DNA from 4 places in the Phyllobacterium sp. P30BS-XVII genome. Region 3 is predicted to be linked to each of the others. Evidence: predicted binding sites of a transcription regulator. Region 3 holds the regulator's gene; each other region holds the start of a gene.

Region 1 (5,444 bases), on a different contig from region 3:
TCCGGCCTGCTGTGGCTGGTATCGGGTGTTTACCAGATTGCCCCACCCAATTACCCGACTCCTGGCGTGTGGTTCCTGAACCCGCTGTCTTGGCAGTTTCTGTTCGTCATCGGCATCGCCGGTGTGATGCATGTGCGCCGGGGCGGCCAGATCCCGTTCAACAAATATCTGTTCGGATTTTCCGTCGGCTACATTCTGCTTGCGCTGCTTTGGGTACGGGTGCCGTTCTGGGGTATTGATACGTCGATGGGTCTGCCCATGGTGGTGACAGGTTTTGACAAGACATTCCTGTCATTGACCCGTCTCGTCCATGTGCTGGCACTGGCCTATGTGATCGTCTCGGTCCCGGCCATTTCCAATCTGGCACGCACGCCAGAAGATCATCCGCTGGCTATTCTCGGCAAGCATTCGCTGCCGGTGTTTATCGCCGGGACAATCCTTGCCATGGTTGCGCAGATCGTCAAGGAGATGAACCCGGGCGATGTGCTTGATGATACGCTGCTGATTGCAAGTGGAATCATGGCGCAGTTTGCGCTCGCCCATTATCTTGAATGGTTGCCGAGTATTGGCTGGGGCAAGCGTCCCGTTCCGCAGGCTCACGTAGCAAAAGCAAAGCTGGTTGTCGCTGGCAGGCCTGTTCATAGCGCGGCGAGGAGTTCGGGAATGAAATCCGTAACAGCGAAGACCGCTATCTCCTGATTGCTCTTCCCGGTTTCGACTATTGGCCCGTCCTGATTTTCAGGGCGGGTTTTGTTGGGTGGTCAGGAAAAACCGTTAGCCATCATTTGTTTCCATGGTCTAAGCTTCTCATGCAAAGCGTTGGGAGGCGTATATGGGTGGTGGAATTTTTGATCGTGATCTTGAGCGCAATGCGGCCAATTACCAGCCGCTGACGCCGCTGACCTATCTGGAACGGGCAGCGCGGGTTTACCCGTCGAGAACGGCGATCATTCACGGCTCTCAACGTTATGACTATGGCACGTTCTATCGCCGTACCCGCCAGTTGGCGTCGGCGCTGTCCCGTCGCGGGATCGGCAAGGGCGATACTGTTACAGTAATGCTTTCGAATACGCCGCCGATGCTGGAAGCGCATTTCGGTGTGCCCATGACCAAGGCCGTGCTGCATTCGGTCAATACGCGGCTCGATGCGGCGGTGATCGCCTTCCAGCTTGACCATGCGGAAACCAAGATCGCCATTGTCGACACGGAATTCTCTGCGGTTTTCCGCGAGGCTCTCGCACTCGCCAAAGTCAAACCACTGGTCATTCATTTCGTCGATACGGAATATCCAGATGATGCGCCCTATCCGCAGGGTGAGCCGTTCGGTGAGATCGATTACGAGGCTTTCGTTGCGAGCGGCGACCCTGACTATGCATGGTCAATGCCCGATGATGAATGGGATTCCATCACGCTCAACTATACGTCGGGCACGACAGGCGATCCAAAGGGCGTGGTCTATCATCATCGCGGCGCGGCGCTGATGGGCTATGGCAATGTGGTGGCATCCGGCATGGGGCGTTATCCCGTCTATCTGTGGACCCTGCCGATGTTCCACTGCAATGGCTGGTGCTTTCCATGGACGCTCGCCTTGCAATTCGGCACCCATGTCTGCCTGCGCTGGGTCCGGGCAAAGCCGATTTATGATGCGATTGCCGATCTTGGCGTAACACATCTCTGTGGTGCGCCCATCGTCATGTCTGTGCTGATCAACGCGGCTGAAAAGGACAAGCGCGAATTCCCGCAAACAGTAACCTTCAATACAGCCGCAGCACCGCCGCCGGAATCCATTCTGGCCGGTATGGCTGATGCAGGGTTTGCGGTCACGCATCTCTATGGCCTGACGGAAACCTATGGTCCTGCGGTCGTCAATGAATGGCAGGATGAGTGGGATGCGCTGGAAGCCTCCTCCCGTACCGCCAAGAAGGCACGTCAAGGTGTGCGTTATGCCTCGCTTGAGGACCTCGCTGTGCTTGATCCTGAAACCATGCAGCCGGTGCCTGCCGATGGCGAGACGATCGGCGAGGTCATGTTCCGTGGCAATATTGTCATGAAGGGATATCTGAAAAACCGGCAAGCCAGCGATGCAGCTTTTTCCGGTGGATGGTTTCATTCCGGCGATCTCGGCGTCATGTATCCTGATGGCTATATCCAGCTGAAGGATCGCTCCAAGGATATTATCATTTCCGGCGGCGAGAACATTTCCTCCATCGAAGTCGAAGATGCCCTTTACAAGTTTCCTGCTGTGGGTGCCTGCGCCGTCGTGGCGCGGCCGGATGATAAATGGGGCGAGACACCGCTTGCCTTCGTGGAACTCAAGCCGGGGCAGGTGGCGACAGAGGAAGAATTGATCGCCCATTGCCGGACATTGCTTGCCCGTTTCAAGGTGCCAAGGCATGTGCTTTTCGAGGCAATACCGAAGACATCGACCGGAAAAATCCAAAAGTTTGAACTGCGAAAGCGGGCAAAACTGATGGGAAGCTGATTGCTTGATGCAACCTTTTGGATGCGGATGGTTTCAACTTCAATGTCGGCATTAACCGCTTGTTAAGCATTACAAGCTATAAATTGATCATCCAGTTTTCTGGATTCTTACCAAGTGGTTTGGCCACTTTGTTTGACGCCTCCCTGTTAGACTCCTGAGAGCCGCCACGTTTTGCGGCTCTTTTTTTTATGTTCATATCTATCCGGCGGCCCTGACGTTAACCCTTTATTAAGGATAAACTTGCGCTCATGTGTGCATGCGGGCAGGTTGCTGGGGAATACCGCCCGTTGACCGTTGTGGTGCCCCGCTTGCTGTCCCAGTAAGAGAGCGCTGCTTTGAGAATCAGCGGATTTTTAATGACAGGGCATGAAATGGCTGAACGGGAATATTACGCTGACAATACAATCCGGCTGGCCGATCGCATGGTCCGCTCGGAAACGTTCAATCATATCTATGATGAAGGCATGAGCCTTGTTGAGGAAGCTGCTGCCTATCTCGACGGGGAAGGCCGCGCCGAAGCCAAACGCTTGAGCCGTATTGCGGCAACGCTTTATGCCGCCGAATCAATGCGTCTGACCACACGTCTGATGCAGGTTGCCTCATGGCTATTGCTGCAACGGGCCTCGCGCAGCGGAGAAATGACGCAGGAACAGGTTCTGTCGGAGAAGGCGAAAGTCCGCCTCGATACGGAATCAGCACCGGAAGATGTGGAAGGTTGGGATGAAATCCCCTTCGACTATTGCGATCTCGTCCATCGTTCACTGCGCTTGCAGGCCCGTGTCAGGCAGATGGATGACGAAATTTATAATGAGGGCGCCAGCACCGGCCCAAGGCGGGCGCTGACGACCAATCCTGTTTCCGACCAGATCAGCCTGCTCGCCACAGCTTTCGCCCATCGCTAATCCCTTTCCGCAGAGCAATTCTGTTTAGGCTGGAAGGGCTCTGGCATATGATAATCGTGTACAACATATAGATTTGTTTCTCTTTTGTTCACCTTTCTGCTGTCAAGTTCCCTGACAGCTCGATAAGGTCTCGACATGAAAGAAGCGATTCGCATCATTGGAATTGATCCCGGCCTGCGGCGTACCGGATGGGGTATCATTGAAACGCTCGGTAATTCCCTGCGTTTCGTGGCAGCCGGCACAGTCCTTTCCGATGCAAAACTTGATCTTGCATCGCGGCTTTGCCAGTTGCATGACGGACTTGTCGGGATCATTCACGGCCAGATGCCGCATGAGGCAGCCGTTGAACATACATTCGTCAACAAGGATGCCACCGCGACACTGAAACTCGGTCAGGCACGCGGTATTGCCCTGCTTGTTCCTGCACTGGCTGGATTGCCGGTTGCCGAATATGCGCCCAACGCGGTCAAGAAAGCGGTGATCGGTGTCGGGCATGGAGAAAAGCAGCAGATTCACATGATGGTGAAGGTGCTGATGCCCAAGGCGACATTCGATACGGATGATGCGGCGGATGCGCTGGCGGTTGCTATCTGTCATGCGCATCACAGACAGAGCGCCATTGGCCGGATTGCCATCGAACAGAAACTGGCGGCACAGCTATGATTGGAAAACTGAAGGGCACTGTTGATGAGATTGCCGAGGATCATGTGATCCTTGACGTGCATGGGGTGGGCTATGTCGCCTATTGCTCGGCGCGAACGCTGTCGAACATGCCCGCGCCCGGCGAAGCAGCAGTGCTTCTGATTGAAACCTATGTGCGGGAAGATCTGATCCGCCTGTTCGGGTTCGGTACTGCGCTGGAGCGCGAATGGTTCCGCCTGTTGCAGAGCGTGCAGGGTATCGGTGCCAAGGTGGCCTTGAGCGTTCTCGGGACCTTGACGCCCTCCGATCTCGCCAATGCCATTGCGCTGCGCGATATTGCGATGGTGAGCCGCGCACCGGGTGTCGGCAAGAAAGTGGCCGAGCGCATTGTCATAGAGCTGAAAAACAAGGCGCCTGCCTTTGCCGGTGAAGCTATGGGCACAATTGGTCTCAAGCAGGAGCTGGGTGAGGGCGTTGCCCCCGCCCCGGTTGCCGATGCGGTTTCGGCGTTGACCAATCTTGGCTATTCCCGCGATCAGGCTGCCAATGCGATTGCTGCAGCGCTCCGGGATGCGGGCGAAGATGCTGATTCCGCCAAGCTGATCCGTTTGGGTTTGAAGGAACTTTCCCGGTGATACGGTTGCCTGATCAAGCGCGCTATGCGAGGACATCCGCATGAGTGATGTCAGCCGATTGATAACCCCCGACAAACGCGGCGAAGATGCCGATACGTCGCTGCGCCCGCAAACACTGAATGATTTTGTCGGGCAGGCGGCAGCGCGGGCCAATCTGAAAGTTTTTATCGAAGCTGCCAAGTCACGCGGTGAGGCGCTGGATCACGTATTGTTTGTCGGGCCGCCCGGTCTTGGCAAGACGACGCTGGCGCAGATCATGGCCAAGGAGCTTGGCGTCAATTTCCGCTCGACATCCGGACCGGTGATTGCCAAAGCGGGCGATCTGGCGGCGCTTTTGACCAACCTTGAAGAGAATGACGTTCTCTTCATCGATGAAATCCATCGTCTTAATCCGGCAGTGGAAGAAATTCTCTACCCAGCCATGGAAGATTATCAGCTCGATCTGATCATCGGTGAAGGTCCTGCCGCGCGTTCGGTCAAGATTGATCTGGCCAAATTCACGCTGGTCGCGGCGACGACGCGTCTCGGGCTTTTGACAACACCCTTGCGCGATCGCTTCGGCATTCCTGTCCGGCTCAATTTCTATACGGTTGAGGAATTGGAGCATATCGTCCGGCGCGGTGCCCGCATCATGGGTATCGGCATGACCGATGATGGCGCGCTGGAAGTTGCGCGCCGGGCTCGCGGTACGCCGCGCATTGCCGGACGGCTTTTACGCCGGGTGCGGGATTTCGCCATTGTGGACGGCAAGGATTCCATTGACCGCCAGACCGCCGATTCCGC
Region 2 (5,444 bases), on a different contig from region 3:
TTTAATGACGATTTCGCCGGTTTTGGCTGCCATCTGAGAACTCCCCAACTCATGTCATCAGACTCGAACGGTCCGAATTTGCGTGCCCGCTAACTCATATACATGCGAGGATAGGGGCAAAGTTGCACAATTCAAAGTGATTTGTGCAGCGCATCCATCGCGTAGATCATTCTATCCCCTCTCTACCGGGAGACGTTAAATTTGCCTTCGGGGCGAATGCCCCTTGTCAAACGGTCGCAGGGAGGGAATTCTGTTCAGGAAACCAAGCTGAATAAATTCAGCAGTCCATATGAGGAGACGTCCATGACCCAATCCATCGTTATCGCCAGTGCAGCGCGAACCGCCGTCGGTTCGTTCAATGGCGCTTTTGCCAATGTGCCGGCTCATGAGCTTGGCGCTGCGGTGATCAAGGAAGTGCTGAGCCGCGCCGGTGTCGATGGTGCCGACGTCGATGAAGTGATCATGGGACAAGTGCTGAGCGCTGGCGAGGGGCAGAACCCGGCGCGTCAGGCCGCCATGGAAGCCGGCATTCCGCAGGAAGCCACGGCTTGGGGGCTCAATCAGCTCTGTGGTTCCGGTCTACGTGCAGTAGCGCTCGGTATGCAGCAGATCGCAACGGGCGATGCGGATATCATTGTTGCCGGTGGTCAGGAATCCATGTCCATGGCTCCGCATTGCGCGCATCTGCGCGGCGGCGTGAAGATGGGCGACTTCAAGATGATCGACACGATGATCAAGGATGGCCTGACAGATGCCTTCCATGGTTATCATATGGGCAACACCGCTGAAAACATCGCCCGCAAGTGGCAGTTTACACGCGACGATCAGGACAAGTTTGCCCTTGGGTCCCAGAACAAGGCTGAGGCCGCGCAGAAGGCTGGCAAGTTCAAGGATGAAATCGTTCCCTTCACGGTCAAGACCCGCAAGGGTGACGTGATTGTCGCTGATGATGAATATATCCGCCATGGTGCCACGCTGGATTCCCTCGCAAAATTGAAGCCAGCCTTTGACAAGGAAGGCACAGTGACCGCAGGCAATGCGTCCGGTCTGAACGATGGCGCCGCTGCGGTTGTTCTCATGAGTGAAGAGGAAGCCAAGCGCCGCAATGTAAAGCCATTGGCGCGCATTGTATCCTGGGCAACGGCAGGTGTTGACCCTTCAATCATGGGTACGGGCCCCATTCCCGCATCGCGCAAGGCATTGGAAAAGGCTGGATGGAAGGTGGAGGACCTCGATCTGGTTGAAGCCAATGAGGCATTTGCTGCGCAGGCACTTTCCGTCAACAAGGATCTCGGGCTCAATCCTGATATCGTCAATGTCAATGGTGGTGCCATTGCCATCGGCCATCCAATCGGCGCATCGGGTGCCCGCGTTCTCAATACGCTGCTCTTCGAACTGAAGCGCCGCAACGGCACAAAGGGCCTTGCCACGCTTTGCATTGGCGGCGGCATGGGCGTTGCCCTGTGCATTGAGCGCACAAAAGACTGATCTGTAAAAATAAGCTCCGGTCCGGTGAAAATCGGATCGGTGTCCTGGCAGCACTAAATTTCCGGACAGCTGCTCCGTCTCTTTTTCAACAACACTGACTTTGAAATCCAACATGCATTAGGGAGGGGAAATATGACCAAAACGGCAATCGTTACGGGTGGAACACGTGGTATCGGCGCAGCCATATCCGTGGCTCTGAAAGCGGCAGGTTACAAGGTCGCGGCAAATTACGCTGGCAATGACGATGCGGCGAAGAAATTTACGGAGAAGACCGGCATTGCGACTTATAAGTGGGATGTTTCCAACTATGAGGAATGTGCGGCAGGTATCGCCAAGATCGAAGCGGATCTTGGTCCGGTTTCCGTACTGGTCAATAATGCGGGTATCACCCGTGATGCCATGTTCCACAAGATGACGCCGGGCCAGTGGGGCGAGGTGATCAATACCAATCTCACCGGCCTCTTTAACATGACCCATCCTGTTTGGACGGGTATGCGCGACCGCAAATTCGGCCGGGTGATCAATATTTCCTCGATCAACGGTCAGAAAGGTCAGGCCGGGCAGGCCAATTATTCCGCGGCCAAGGCGGGTGATATTGGCTTCACCAAGGCATTGGCGCAGGAAGGTGCTCGTGCGGGCATCACCGTTAATGCCATCTGCCCCGGCTATATCGGAACAGAAATGGTGCGGGCTATCGACGAGAAGGTTCTCAACGAGCGTATCATTCCACAAATCCCGGTCGGTCGTCTGGGTGAACCGGAAGAAATCGCGCGCTGTGTCGTGTTCCTCGCTTCTGATGATGCGGGTTTCATCACAGGCTCGACACTATCAGCCAATGGCGGGCAGTATTTCAGCTGATCCGAAGTTAAATCGAATGACGCCGCAGGCTGGAGACAGTCTGCGGCGTTTCTATTTTCTGCGCCGGTGATTCCCGTTTCTACGATCAGAGGTTAACGGTTTTGCCTGAATCTTGTCCTATTTCAGTTCACCATCAGAGGCGATTGGTGCGAGTCCCGCTCGAGTCGCACAAGATGTAGCCGTGAACAAAACGGGAAAACGAATAAAGCGCTGATTCGTCGCTGATTCGTTCTGGCTTTGATCATAATGTTAACGGAAAAGGCCATTTGAGCCTTGCGTGGTTTAACTAAGTGTAAGGAAATATTACTGTTTTCTTAATTCGACCAGAGACCGGCGCCATATGGTTGGACTTGCAAAGTCACGAAATTTCAAAGGTTAATACGGGAACGCAGATTCAAGGGATTCTCACGATCATCGATTCAGCATCTTGTACGACTCTCGTCGTAGAAAACTAGATATGGCCGTGAACAAAGCAGGAATCTGGTCCTATAGCTGATTCGTCGCTGATTCGTTCTGCTCGCGTTCTATTTCTTAATGGAACACTCCGTGAATCGGTTCGCAATTGTTTATCTTGAGGTCGCCGCATACTTTCTGTCTGATACCGATAATGCTATCGGATAGTGCATGCCCGGCATGCCTTGCTGGTTTTGGTAAGGCCGTCGTGCCGGTGTTGGATATTTTTGATGAACCTTATGCCTACCCCCGAACTTCCTCTGATCCTGAGCGGTCGTGACGTCACCGCCGTTTTGGGGCCGACGAACACGGGCAAGACTCACCTCGCCATTGAGCGGATGCTGGCGCACCAGACAGGCATGATTGGCCTGCCACTGCGCCTGCTGGCGCGCGAAGTCTATAATCGTGTGGCCGAACGGGTCGGGCTTGCCAATGTTGCGCTGATAACAGGCGAAGAAAAGATTCAGCCACCCGGCGCGCGTTATGCGGTTTGTACTGTCGAGGCGATGCCACGTCAGACTGATGTGGACTTCGTTGCCATTGATGAGGTTCAGCTCGCCAATGATCTTGAACGCGGCCATATCTTTACAGACCGCATCCTGCATCTGCGTGGGCGTCAGGAAACGCTGCTGCTGGGCGCGGCAACCATGCGCGGCATACTGGAAAAGCTGCTGCGCGGCATTTCCGTCGTCACGCGTCCGCGCCTGTCCAATCTCGCTTATGCGGGCTCCAAGAAAATCACACGCCTGCCACCGCGCACGGCCATCGTCGCCTTTGCTGCCGATGAAGTCTATTCCATCGCCGAACTGATCCGCCGCCAGAATGGCGGTGCAGCTGTGGTTATGGGGGCTTTGAGCCCGCGCACCCGCAATGCGCAGGTGGATCTCTATCAATCGGGCGATGTGGATTATCTGGTGGCGACCGATGCGATTGGCATGGGGCTCAATCTCGACGTTGATCATGTCGCTTTCGCACAGGACCGCAAATTTGACGGTTATCAGTTCCGCGATCTGTCGCCGGGCGAAATTGGCCAGATTGCCGGGCGTGCCGGTCGGCATTTGCGCGATGGTACATTTGGCGTCACCGGGCAGGTCTCCGGTTTTTCCGAAGAGCTGGTACAGCGGGTGGAATCGCACAATTTCGATTCGGTCAAGATTTTGCAGTGGCGCACGGCACGGTTTGACTTTTCCAGTATCGATGCATTGAAGCGGTCGATTGATACGCCCGCACCGGTTGAGGGACTGACACGTGCGCTACCTGCGGTGGATCAGCAGGCGCTCGAATATCTGTCAAAAGACCCTGATATTGCCCCGCTGGCCAATACGCCGGAACGGGTGGCATTGCTTTGGGATGTCTGCGCCTTGCCGGACTACCGGAAAATTGCGCCTGCTCAGCACGCCGATATCATCGCATCGATCTATACAGACCTCGTGAAACATGGTCATGTCAACGAAACCTACATGGGCGAACAGGTGCATCGGGCTGATACGACCGATGGCGATATTGATGCTTTGTCGCGAAGGATCGCCCAGATCAGAACCTGGACTTTTGTGTCTCATCGGCCCGGATGGCTGGCAGATCAGGCACATTGGCAAGAAAAGACGCGTGAAATTGAGGACAGATTATCAGATGCACTGCATGAACGGTTGACGAAACGCTTCGTAGACCGCAGGACAAGCGTGCTTATGAGGCGCCTGAGAGAGAATACAATGCTAGAAGCCGAAATTAGCCCTGCCGGGGACGTTGTTGTCGAAGGGCACCATGTTGGACGTTTGGATGGATTCCGTTTTACGACGGACAGCCAGATTGATGGAACCGATGCAAAAGCCGTGAAGGCCGCTGCACAGAAAGCCTTGGCGACAGAGTTCGACAATCGCGCCGAGCGCTTTGCCGCCTCCGCGAATGGCGATTTCGCTCTTGCCTCGGATGGGACGTTGCGCTGGATTGGCGCGCCTGTTGCCTCCGTGGTCTCGGGCGAACAGCCATTGAAGCCCCGCGCGGTGCTTCTGGCCGATGAGCAGTTGACGGGACCGGCACGCGACAAGGTCGCTGCCCGTGTTGACCGCTTCCTTGCCCATCATGTGGATACGGTGCTCAAACCGCTCGTCGATCTTGCCAATGCCGATGCGCTGGTGGGGATCACGCGGGGACTGGCGTTTCAGCTGGTTGAAAACTTTGGCGTGTTGCAGCGCCGGGATGTGGCCGAGGACGTTCGCGGTCTCGATCAGGATTCGCGCGCAGCGCTCCGCCGTCTTGGCGTGCGCTTCGGTGCCTATCATGTTTTCCTGCCTGCCTTGCTCAAGCCTGCGCCCGCGGGTCTTCTGACGCTGCTATGGGCGCTCAAGGAAGATGCCAAGGATCGTCCGGGTTACGGCGATGTCGTGCAGGTGCTTTCCGCAGGTCGCACGTCGGTTGTAACCGATCCTGCTTTCGATCCATCCTTTTACCGCCTTGGCGGGTACAGGCTGCTCGGACGACGCGCAGTGCGCATCGATATTCTCGAGCGTCTGGCTGATCTTATCCGTCCGGCACTGGCGTGGAAGCCGGGTGTGGGAACACGGCCCGATGGCGCTTATGATGGCACCCGTTTTGTCGTTACACCTGCGATGATGTCCATTCTCGGTGCAACTGCCGACGATATGGAA
Region 3 (5,444 bases):
TGCCAACGGAACCCAGACTGAGTGCCATTCTCTTCGGATTGACCGCATTGTCAGGGCTGAAACTGCTGGCTGTTAACAGGCGGCTGATAAGTCTCTGCCTGACCATCGCGCTGTGCATTATCACCGGCATGCTGTGCGCCAAGTTTGAAACCATGCGCCTTGATACAACCATGCTTGGCTCCGGCATTACCACCCGTTTGACGGGCCGCATTGTGGCGATCGCCCGGCCCGAACGTGGTGGCTGGCGGCTGACCATGGATGTCATTGCAACCGAACGTCCGCAGCTTCTCTATAAGCCAGAACGGCTTGTTATATCTGCCCGTTCCTTGCCACCCGATGCCGGGCCCGGCACCAGCCTGCATGGTCTGGTGCATCTGCGTCCGCAATCGGGACCCGTACGGCCGGGCAATTGCGATTTTGCATTCCATAACTACTATCGCGGCATTGGCGGCAACGGGTTCTTTCTGGGCAAGCCGGAAATTGTATCGCTTGCAAAACCCGCCGGGATTGCAGACCAGATATTGCTGATGGTGGCGGGCATGCGTCAGCAACTCACCAATCATATTCAGCATCAGATCAAGGGGGAGCCGGGGGCAATTGCTGCGTCGCAGATCACCGGACAGCGCGACGGCATCAGTGAAGCGACGAACAATGCCATGCGGCTCAGCGGTCTGTCGCATGTCCTGTCTATATCCGGGTTCCATATGGCGCTTGTTGCGGCGATCGTCATGGGGGCCTTGCGTGCCTCGCTGGCATTCTTCCCGGAATTCTCCGCGCGATATCCGATCAAGAAGTTCTCAGCCTTTGCCGCGCTGCTGGCCTGCGCATTTTATCTGCTGCTTTCTGGTCTCGATGTTGCTGCCCAGCGCAGCTTTGTCATGCTGGCGGTGATACTCATCGCCATGATCGCGGACCGCGCGGCACTGTCATTGCGCAATGTTGCATTGGCGGCACTCGTTACAATCGCCATCGCACCACACGAAATTCTGGGACCGAGTTTTCAGATGTCCTACTCCGCCACGGCAGCGCTGATCGCATTTTATGGCTGGTGGTCCCCACGCAGAGCATTGGGGAACAGCCGGCGCAAACGCCGCAATGGTTTGCTTTTGCAATTGCCGGACAGGATCGTCGATCATATCAATGGCATCGCCATGACGTCTTTGGTCGCCGGTTCAGCCAGTGCGATCTTTGCCGTCTATCATTTCAACAATACGGCACCACTTGGTTTGATCGGCAACGCACTGGCTCTGCCTGTCATATCCATCCTTGTCATGCCCTTCGCCGTTCTGGCGTTGCTGCTCATGCCTTTCGATATGGACTGGCTGCCCTTCCGTGTCATGGAGCGGGGGATTGAACTCTTCACCATCATTGCCAATCATGTCGCGGCCCTTTCGCCCAGCGGCCATCTTGGCCCAATGCCGCAAATGAGCCTGCTGCTCCTGAGTGCGGGATTGATTGTCCTCTTGTTCCTGTCGTCGTGGCTGCGCCTGTGCAGCCTGCCACTATTGGCCGTCGGCGCGCTCGTCATGCTGCGCGCCATATCGCCGGATATTGTCATATCGGAGGATGGCAGACTGGTCGGACTGCGCAATGGCGAAATACTGATGATCAATCGGCCGCAAGGCGGCGCATTCATCCTGAACAATTGGCAGCAGGGTTATGGGCTTGCGCAGATTATCAAACCCGCCAAGGCCAATGCGCAAGCTACAGACGGAATGTTTGAATGCGCGGACAAGCTTTGTACGGCGCGCGAACCGGGAGGGCTTATCATCGCCTATACGGATAAAGCTGCATACAGGGACGCAGCCTGTAGTGAAGGAAATATTGTCGTTCTGGCCTTTGCGGGAAGGGATGTCAGCTGTAGCAATCCCGGCACATTGGTTGGTACATTGCACGATCTTGCTTTGAATGGCGCCGCGGAAATCCGCTTGGACCCGGTCACACAGGGGCCGGTCACACAGGGGTATGGGGAAGCAATGAATGCTTCCAGGATCGAACAAGCATTGGATCAAAGGTTGATCTCAGCCAGCCTGACCTATGCCATTGGGCCGCCAGACCGGCCATGGAACACTTACCGCGTTCACTCAAGAGCGGCACGCAACATGCCGGAACGTGTACATAAGCCAAAAACAAAAGCGAGCACCCCGAACAGCGATGAACGGGATGCCGGTCTGGATCAATAACGCCTGATAAGTCCGACGAGTTTACCCTGTACCTGCACGCGATCCGGTCCAAAAATCCGCGTTTCATAGGCAGGATTAGCCGCTTCAAGGGCAATCGATGCTCCCTTGCGGCGGAAACGCTTAAGGGTTGCCTCTTCATCATCAACAAGAGCCACGATGATTTCACCGGGATTGGCCGTATCGCCGCGCTTGATGACGACGGTATCGCCATCAAAAATACCCGCCTCGATCATCGAGTCGCCTTTAACTTCCAGCGCGTAATGCTCGCCGCTGCCGATCATATCCGGCGGAAGGCTCAGCATATGGGTCTGGTTCTGGATGGCGGAGATGGGCACACCCGCAGCGATCCGGCCCATGACGGGAATGCTGACATTGGCAGGCATGTCCATGTCGTTGGAAGCGCGCGGCTGCGGCTTTGGCGGTGCAACATTGCGCCCGAGACTGCCCTCGATGACGCTTGGCTCGAACTTTCTCTGGGCGTTGAGCCCCGGAGCAATGGAGTCCGGCAGGCGCAGGACTTCCAGCGCGCGTGCCCTGTTGGCAAGCCGGCGAATGAAGCCGCGTTCTTCGAGCGCAGTGATCAACCGGTGAATGCCGGATTTGGAAGCCAGATCCAGCGCATCCTTCATTTCGTCGAAGGATGGCGGGATACCCGTCTCCTTCAGACGCTCATGAATGAAGAGAAGAAGTTCATGTTGTTTACGCGTGAGCATCGGCGATCCTTTAGCAGGGAATCGGAAAAACAAAACCAGAACAAACACTATCTGTTCCAGCATTGTTCTACAAGTGCTTAATATTCCGTTGCGACTGTACTCGAAGCGTCAATACTAGCTGTATGGTGATGAAAATGGCTGAATCGAAGGCGCTTTTTGATCGATCACCAATCGGATATCACAGTATTACGACATCAATTACCCGAATCGCTAAACGCTCGCTTCAACGCCGCGGAGCGATGGGTGGTCCGCTTGACTGGCGCAGGACAAGCTCGACGGGCCATATCTCGTGGATGTTTTCAACTGGCTCGCCATCCAGCACCCGCACCAGCAGTTCAGCAATGCGCGAACCGGCGGAGCGGATCGAGGAGCGGGTTGTCGTCATGGCCGGGACCATGTTGCTGGCGTTGAGATAGGGAAAAACGTCATCATGGGCGATGACAGAGACCTCCTTGCCCAATTCATAACCCCTGGAGCGAATGGCGCGGAAGACGCCAAGCGCCGTCATCATGGAACCGGCAAGGATAGCCGTCGGATGCGGAGTGTAGGATAAAAGCCGCTGCGCCTCATGAAAACCCGTTTCATCGGAAAAGCGCTCATGCACGATGAAACGCGGATCAATGGGAAGGCCCCGTTCCACCAGCGCTTCGCGATATCCCATTTCACGGTGCTCTGAGAATGTGTGCCCCTTGAGACCGTCGATCATCGCGACATGGCGGTGCCCTAGATCAAGCAGATGCGACGTTGCCTGCCTGAATGCACCGGCATTGTCGATATCGAGCCAGGCATGCGGCGCTGTGATATTGGTGCGTCCATGCAGCACAAAGGGAAATTTCGCCTCGGTGAGCATGGCAACCCGTTCATCCATCAGGGTAGGGCCGGTTACGATAATGCCATCGACGCGCTTGCTGGAAATCAGCCGCCTGTAGGCTGCCAGTTCATCATTGTTGATGCTCGGGCTCATCAGCAGGTCCATTTCATGCAGTGAAAGCTGCTCGGCCAGACCGGAGAAAAACTCGCTTGTGTGCGGGCCAAAACGTTCACTGCGATCGCGCGGCATCAAAATGCCGATAGCACCGATGCGACCAATGGCAAGGCGGCGCGCATTGGCATTGGCACTGTAACCGAATTTGAGCGCGGCCTCGCTGACGCGCTCACGGGTTGCCTTGTTAACCTCAGGATAGCCGTTCAGGGCGCGACTGACTGTTGTCTGCGAGAGTCCCAATTGGTCGGCCAGTTCCTTAAGTTTCATGGCAGCAATCCAGTATTCAATTCGATCAGGCAAAGCAGCCAAACATTCCGGTGACCGGAACGCTATGTCCGCAGCGCAGATATGACCGCAAATAATAAACACAACCAGAGTAAAAATTCAAAGCGCTTTGAGCAATTTCTCGCAATATTGTGATCTATGGTTATCAGCCCCGAGTTTCAACAAGGGACATGCCCGCTTTTTATGATGTGAGCGTTCGGACACAATAGCTTGTTATTCAATAGTAATATTGGAAAATGATCAATCTGGGAATGTAGGGCTCCAAGGCAATAGCCAATTTGCGGCTTGACAGTTTAAAACAGCTTTGCCATTTTTCATTCAAAGCGCTTTGAATTTATGGTTTGAATGAGTTTACCAAAGCGCTTCAGGAGGAGTTTTACGAGGGGAAACTGGCGTCACCACGATGCAAGTGATCCGATTCCATCAGATTTTTGGGAGGAAATCATGAAAGCCAAATCATTTATTGCGACCCTTTTGACCACCACTTTGCTGGCGTCGGGAGCATTTGCCGCCAATCTTGCCATCGTGTCGGGTGATACGGGCAATGGACGCGAGTTTCTGCGCAGCCAGCTCGACAAGTTTGAAAAGGAAACGGGCAACAAGGTTTCAATTGTTGCCATGCCCGCCAATAGCTCCGATAATTTCGGCCAGTACCGTCTTTGGCTCGCTGCCGGAAATACCGATATTGATGTTTACCGCACCGACGTGATCTGGGCGCCGCAATTGGCCGACCAGTTTCTTGATCTGAAGCCTGCAGCCAAAGACGTTATCGACCAGCACATTCCCTCGATCATTGAAAGCCAGACCGTGGATGGCAAGCTTGTGGCTTTGCCGATGTTCACGGATGCTCCGGCGCTCTATTACCGCAAGGATCTTCTTGAGAAGTACAAGAAGCCTGTGCCAAAGACCTGGGATGAGATGGCGGCAACCGCCAAGGAAATTCAGGATGGTGAGCGCGCCGCCGGTAACAAAAGCATTTACGGCTTTGTATTTCAGGCCAATGCCTATGAAGGCCTGACCTGCAATGCGCTTGAATGGGTGAAATCATCGGGCGGCGGACAGATCATTGAGGCTGATGGCACGATCTCCATAAACAACCCCGATGCGGCCACCGCTATTGATCGGGCCAAGGGCTGGGTCGATTCAATCTCGCCAAAGGGTGTGCTCGCCTATACGGAAGAAGAGGCACGCGGTGTCTGGCAGACGGGCAATTCTGTCTTCATGCGCAATTGGCCTTACGCCTATGCGCTTGGCGGTGCCGATGGCAGCACGATCAAG
Region 4 (5,444 bases), on a different contig from region 3:
TCAAATTTTAACCATATATTAACAATGGCGGGATCGTGGCGCCATTGTGATTGACTCATATCCCCTCCCGACATTAACGTTTTGTTAACGAAGGCTGGTTGGGTTCGGAGTAAAGCATGTTCGGAGCGGTAAAGATTTTGAAGTCGATGGGGTTCGCAGCGGCATTTTTCGCTGGTGTGCTCGTCGCAAATACCGCTTCCGCAGCCGAACCTTTCATGCAGACCGGCGGCCTGACATCCCAGCCAATCGGTCATTATGAGTTCTGCAAGCGCCTGCCGGACGAGTGCTCTGTGCGCAGCCGCAACGTTGCTCCAGCCAAGATGACCCGTGATTTCTGGGAACTGATCGTCAACGTCAACAGCCATGTGAACCAGACTGTCAAGCCTTTGACGGATATGGAAATTTACGGTGTCGAGGAATATTGGGGCTATCCTGACAAGGTTGGCAATGTTGGTGATTGTGAAGACTATGTTCTGGAAAAGCGCCGCGAACTGATGCAGGCAGGCATTTCACCGGCGGATCTTCTGATCACCGTGGTGCGCAAGCCTGATGGCGAAGGTCATGCGGTTCTGACTGTACGCACCGACACCGGCGATTTCGTCCTCGATAATCTTGCAGATGGTGTCAAGAACTGGTCGGAAACCGAATATACCTACCTCAAGCGTCAGGCCACGAACAACACGGGCCGCTGGGTCAGCATCGAAGCGCCAAGCAACATTCTTGTGGGCTCGGTCCGCTAAATCGAGGCTAAAGTATTCAGGATATGCCGGATCGAAAAGTCCGGCATTTTCTTTTTGCGGATTCAGGCGGCTTGATTGGCCGTGTCCTGTGCCATGCGGTATGAAATCGCTTCCGCCACGTGAATACGCCCGACAGCCTCCGCGCCTTCCAGATCGGCCAGCGTTCGCGCAACTTTAAGGACCCTGTGATAGCCGCGTGCGGAAAAGCGCATCTGCTCCGCCGCTTGCCGTAACAGCGCTAGCCCCGCTCCATCAGGCTTGGCGACGTCTTCGATCAGCGCGACAGGGCAATGAGCATTCACTGTCACGGCAGGAATTCCCAATGCCTCGTAACGCCGCTTCTGGATGTCTCGGGCATGGGCGACCCGCACAGCAACGGATGCGCTGCTTTCGGAGGCTGGGCGATGGATGAGATCGGACGCACTGACGGCGGGAACATCAATACGAAGATCAATGCGATCAAGCAGCGGCCCGGAAACACGCGCCTGATAGTCCTGCTGGCAGCGCGGTCCTCTGGCACAGCGGTGCCCCGGTTCGCCTGCCATCCCGCAGCGGCAGGGGTTCATGGCTGCCACAAGCTGGATCTGTGCCGGATAGGAAATACGGTGATTGGCGCGGGCGATCATGCAATCACCCGTTTCAAGCGGTTGTCGCAGGGAGTCGAGCACCTGCGGTGTGAATTCCGGAAACTCATCGAGAAACAGCACGCCGCGATGTGCCAGAGAGACTTCGCCCGGCCTGGCACGAATACCGCCGCCCACCATAGCAGCCATGGAGGCGGAATGGTGCGGCGCGCGAAAGGGGCGTCGATCCGTCAGTTTACCACCCAGCAATTCACCGGCAACCGAGGCAATCATGGAGACCTCGAGAAGCTCGCGCGGCAGGAGTGGCGGCAGGATGGAGGGAAGCCGCTGCGCCAGCATGGACTTGCCTGAACCGGGAGGACCAATCATGAGGAGGTTATGACCGCCTGCGGCGGCAATCTCCAGCGCGCGCCGGGCACTTTCCTGACCTCGGATATCAGCCAGATCGGGCAAATCTGGCGCATTGGCGTGCATGGCGGGTTCAGGGCGCGACAGCACCTGATGGCCGCGAAAATGGTTGGCAAGGCTGATGAGGCTGCGCGGCGCCAGAATATCGATGTCCTCGCCTGCCCACGCCGCTTCAGGACCGCAGGGAGCGGGACAGATCAAACCACGATCCTGCCGGTTGGCGGAGATTGCTGCGGGCAGGACGCCTGCCACATGCGTGATCGTTCCATCAAGCGACAACTCGCCAAGCACGACGTAGGATTGCAGCGCATCGGCTGGCATGGCGCCAAGCCCCGCCATCAAACCCACGGCGATCGGCAGGTCGTAATGGCTACCCTCCTTCGGCAGGTCTGCCGGAGCGAGATTGACAGTCACTTTCTTCGGCGGCAGGGAAAGCCCTGAAGCATGCAGCGCCGCCTGCACGCGCTCACGGCTTTCAGCCACCGCCTTATCTGGCAGGCCGACAATGTGGATGCCCATTTTACCGGGAGAGATCATGACCTGCACATCGACAGGTTGGGCCTCAATGCCCTGAAATGCGACGGTACGCACGCGGGTGACCATCAATCGTTCCTTGAAAATATCGCGTCAAAAAATGAATAGTGCCAATAATGGCACCTCATCACAATTTGCGCGGCATGACAAGAACGTTAGGGGAACGCGAGCAAAGCAGCGCCAACGATCAGGCTGGCGTTGCTTTATCAGTTGAGGATAGGGGCAATCAGCCCCACTTCATCTCGCCCTTGGCAACCTTGGCACCAAGCTCGAGCGACGAGACATCGAGAAGGTCAGGGTAATGCGTTTTCATTGCCGAGATCAGTTCGCCGCTTGTCTTGGCTTTTTCAGCTTCGGTATTGAATGTTTCGAGATAGTCGCGGGTGAATTTCACCGCATCAACACCCTGCGGCGCATTGGTAGCCTGATGGGATGGCACAACAATCTTGGGCTTACGGGCAGTGATTTCATCAAGTGCCGCAATCCACTTCTTCCGGTCATCCGTTGTCGGTTCATCCGCAACCCAGACATGGACACCGGATGATACCAGAACGCCGCCAAAGACCGCTTCAAGGCTTGGCACCCAGAGATAGCGACGGTCTTTCAGGTCTTTGACAGTTATCACTTCTATCGTGTTGCCCTCAAGCTCAAGCGAAGCCACATCTGATGCTTCCGGGATGACCACATCTGCCAATACTTTCGGGCCATTGTCCTTGAGTTGCGGGCCCCAGACATCAAGCTTGCCCTGCACATTACCCTTGATAGCTTCGACCGTCGCGCTGGCAGCAATCACCTTTGCCTTCGGGAAAGCATCAACGATGGGACGCAGACCAAAATAGTAGTCAGGATCGCTACAGCTGACATAAATCGTCGTCAACGTCTTGCCGGTGGCCTTGATGGCATCGGCAACAACACGTCCATCGGACAGTGTAAACCCACCATCAAGCAATATCGCTTCCTTTTCACCGGTCAACAGCACGGGCGTGCGGCGAAAACCATTCTCATCCGCCTGAAAATAAGTCCATTCCAGTTTCGCAGCGGCTCTTGCAGCTAAGGTGCCGAGCGGCTGAAGAGCGGCCACAACACCGGCAGCCAGAATGGATTTCATCGTATCGCGTCTTGTCAGAAGGGTTCGCACAGTTTCATTCCTTAATCGGTTTCTCGGTGAGAGGCCGAACACTGACACGGAAAGGTTTCTTGAAAAATCCTGATCAAAGAGACAAACTGTCTGATTAAATCAGATAATAGAGCGCAACCATGCCTTCGGTCAGTTTCAATCGCTTCATCTATTTTGTCACTGTTGTCGATATGGGTTCCTTTACCGCTGCCGCAGACCGGCTTGGCGTTGCCAAAGCCGTTGTCAGTCATCAATTGTCGAAGCTGGAGGAGGAACTGGGCACGGCGCTTCTTATCCGCACCACGCGGCGATTGCGGGCGACCGAGGCAGGACGCCGGTTCTATGAACGTTGTATTATTGTCCTGCGCGAAGCGGAGAATGCGATTGATGAGGTTTCATCCGAGACGGGTACACCCGCGGGAACACTCATGCTGACTGCGCCGCTGGATTATGGCGCGAAAATCGTGGCGCCAGCCGTGGCGCTATATATTGAGCGTTATCCGCAGATGAAGGTCGATCTGAAATTCACCGACGTCAAATTCGATCTGGTCGATAACGAACTGGACCTGTCGATCCGTGTCGGCTGGCTGGAGGATTCCAGCGCGCAGGCCCGGCGCATCGGCACCTTCGAACAGCATCTCGTCTGTTCGCCCGCCTATGCCGCACGAATGCGTTCTGCCAATCATCCGGAAGCTCTGGAAGACGCCAAATGGATCGCCAATGGCGCGTTGAAGGAGCCGCTGCGCTGGTTGTTTTCAAGCGCGGACAAAACCGTGACTATATCAGGCAAGCCCGTTGTGACTGCCAATGGCACCGAAGCCAGCTATGTCTGCGTGCTGGCGGGCATCGGGCTTGCCGTTATGCCCGACTATCAGGTGGCTGATGATATTGCCGGTGGCCGGTTGGTGCGGGTATTGCCGGAATGGTCACTACCATCCGGCGGAATTCATGCGGTTTATCCACCGGCAAAGTTCCGGCCGGCGCGCGTGCGCGCCTTTGTCGATATTCTTGAAGCGATGGAACGTGAACGGCGCAGTTAGCGCCGCTTGGCCTCCACCGCGTCCCAGAACAGCGCTGCAATATCGGCGCCGCCAAAGCGCTTCACTTCGCGCACGCCGGTGGGCGACGTGACGTTGATCTCGGTCATGTAGTCACCGATGACATCGATACCGACGAGGATGAAGCCGCGTTCACGCAAAGAGGGGCCGATGCGCGCGCAAATCTCACGTTCGCGCTCGGTCAGCTCGGTCTTTTCTGCGCGACCGCCCACATGCATGTTGGAGCGGGCATCACTTTCGGAAGGCACACGGTTGATCGCGCCGACAGGTTCACCGTCGATCAGGATGATGCGCTTATCACCAGCGCGCACATCCTTGAGGTAACGTTGGGCAATGATTGGCTCGCGGAACATCTGGCCGAACATTTCCAGAAGCGATGTCAGATTGCGGTCGCCATCAGCAAGATGGAACACGCCGGCACCGCCATTGCCATAAAGCGGCTTGAGGATGATATCGCCGAACTCCTTGCGGAAATTCATGATTTCCTGCGGATCTTTGGTGATCAACGTATCCGGCATAAGGTCAGGAAATTCCGTGACGAAGATTTTTTCCGGGCTGTTGCGCACCCAGGCCGGATCATTGACGACAAGCGTTTTCGGGTGAATGCGCTCAAGCAGATGCGTTGTCGTAATATAGTTCATGTCGAAAGGCGGGTCCTGCCGCAGCAGCACCACATCCATTTCCGACAGATCGCGCGAAATCTGTTCGCCGAGAGTGAAGTGATCACCTTCGATGTCGCGAACCTTCAGCTCTTCAACGCGGGCGCGAACGACGCCATCGCGCATGCTCAGCCTATCGGGCGTGTAGTGATAGAGCGTGTGGCCGCGCGCCTGTGCCTCAAGGCACAATGCAAAGCTTGTATCGCCTGCGATCCGGATTGAATTGATATGGTCCATCTGGACCGCAACTTTCAGTGCCATGGAACGTCCCCCGACAGGATTAGGAGTGTTGACATGGCGATGTCACGTTCAATGGTCAAGGTCAATCCTGAACCGCGATCAAG

Evidence for each region. Region 3 encodes LexA, which represses DNA repair genes until DNA is damaged. Its sites were predicted from a motif close to TGTTCNNNNTGTGTTCNG; they were not measured.
Region 1: ruvC (crossover junction endodeoxyribonuclease RuvC) is a predicted target of LexA. The motif match lies at 3,459-3,476, and genes of this name have one in related genera.
Region 2: FHW17_RS04755 (helicase-related protein) is a predicted target of LexA. The motif match lies at 2,856-2,873, and genes of this name have one in related genera.
Region 4: FHW17_RS02930 (YifB family Mg chelatase-like AAA ATPase) is a predicted target of LexA. The motif match lies at 2,415-2,432, and genes of this name have one in related genera.

The regions. Positions count from the first base shown of each region.
Region 1 is NZ_JACGXO010000001.1:1,041,847-1,047,290, forward strand. It holds gene opgC (OpgC domain-containing protein) at 1-699, shown strand, start outside; gene FHW17_RS05195 (acyl-CoA synthetase) at 833-2,482, shown strand; gene FHW17_RS05200 (DUF1465 family protein) at 2,839-3,384, shown strand; gene ruvC (crossover junction endodeoxyribonuclease RuvC) at 3,520-4,047, shown strand; gene ruvA (Holliday junction branch migration protein RuvA) at 4,044-4,661, shown strand; gene ruvB (Holliday junction branch migration DNA helicase RuvB) at 4,702-5,444, shown strand, end outside.
Region 2 is NZ_JACGXO010000001.1:956,287-961,730, forward strand. It holds gene phaR (polyhydroxyalkanoate synthesis repressor PhaR) at 1-33, opposite strand, end outside; gene FHW17_RS04745 (acetyl-CoA C-acetyltransferase) at 304-1,488, shown strand; gene FHW17_RS04750 (beta-ketoacyl-ACP reductase) at 1,621-2,346, shown strand; gene FHW17_RS04755 (helicase-related protein) at 3,030-5,444, shown strand, end outside.
Region 3 is NZ_JACGXO010000006.1:194,285-199,728, reverse strand. It holds gene FHW17_RS17735 (ComEC/Rec2 family competence protein) at 1-2,183, shown strand, start outside; gene lexA (transcriptional repressor LexA) at 2,177-2,896, opposite strand; gene FHW17_RS17725 (substrate-binding domain-containing protein) at 3,120-4,148, opposite strand; gene FHW17_RS17720 (ABC transporter substrate-binding protein) at 4,611-5,444, shown strand, end outside.
Region 4 is NZ_JACGXO010000001.1:595,773-601,216, reverse strand. It holds gene FHW17_RS02935 (transglutaminase-like cysteine peptidase) at 117-740, shown strand; gene FHW17_RS02930 (YifB family Mg chelatase-like AAA ATPase) at 803-2,335, opposite strand; gene FHW17_RS02925 (MBL fold metallo-hydrolase) at 2,493-3,374, opposite strand; gene FHW17_RS02920 (LysR family transcriptional regulator) at 3,524-4,423, shown strand; gene gshB (glutathione synthase) at 4,420-5,361, opposite strand.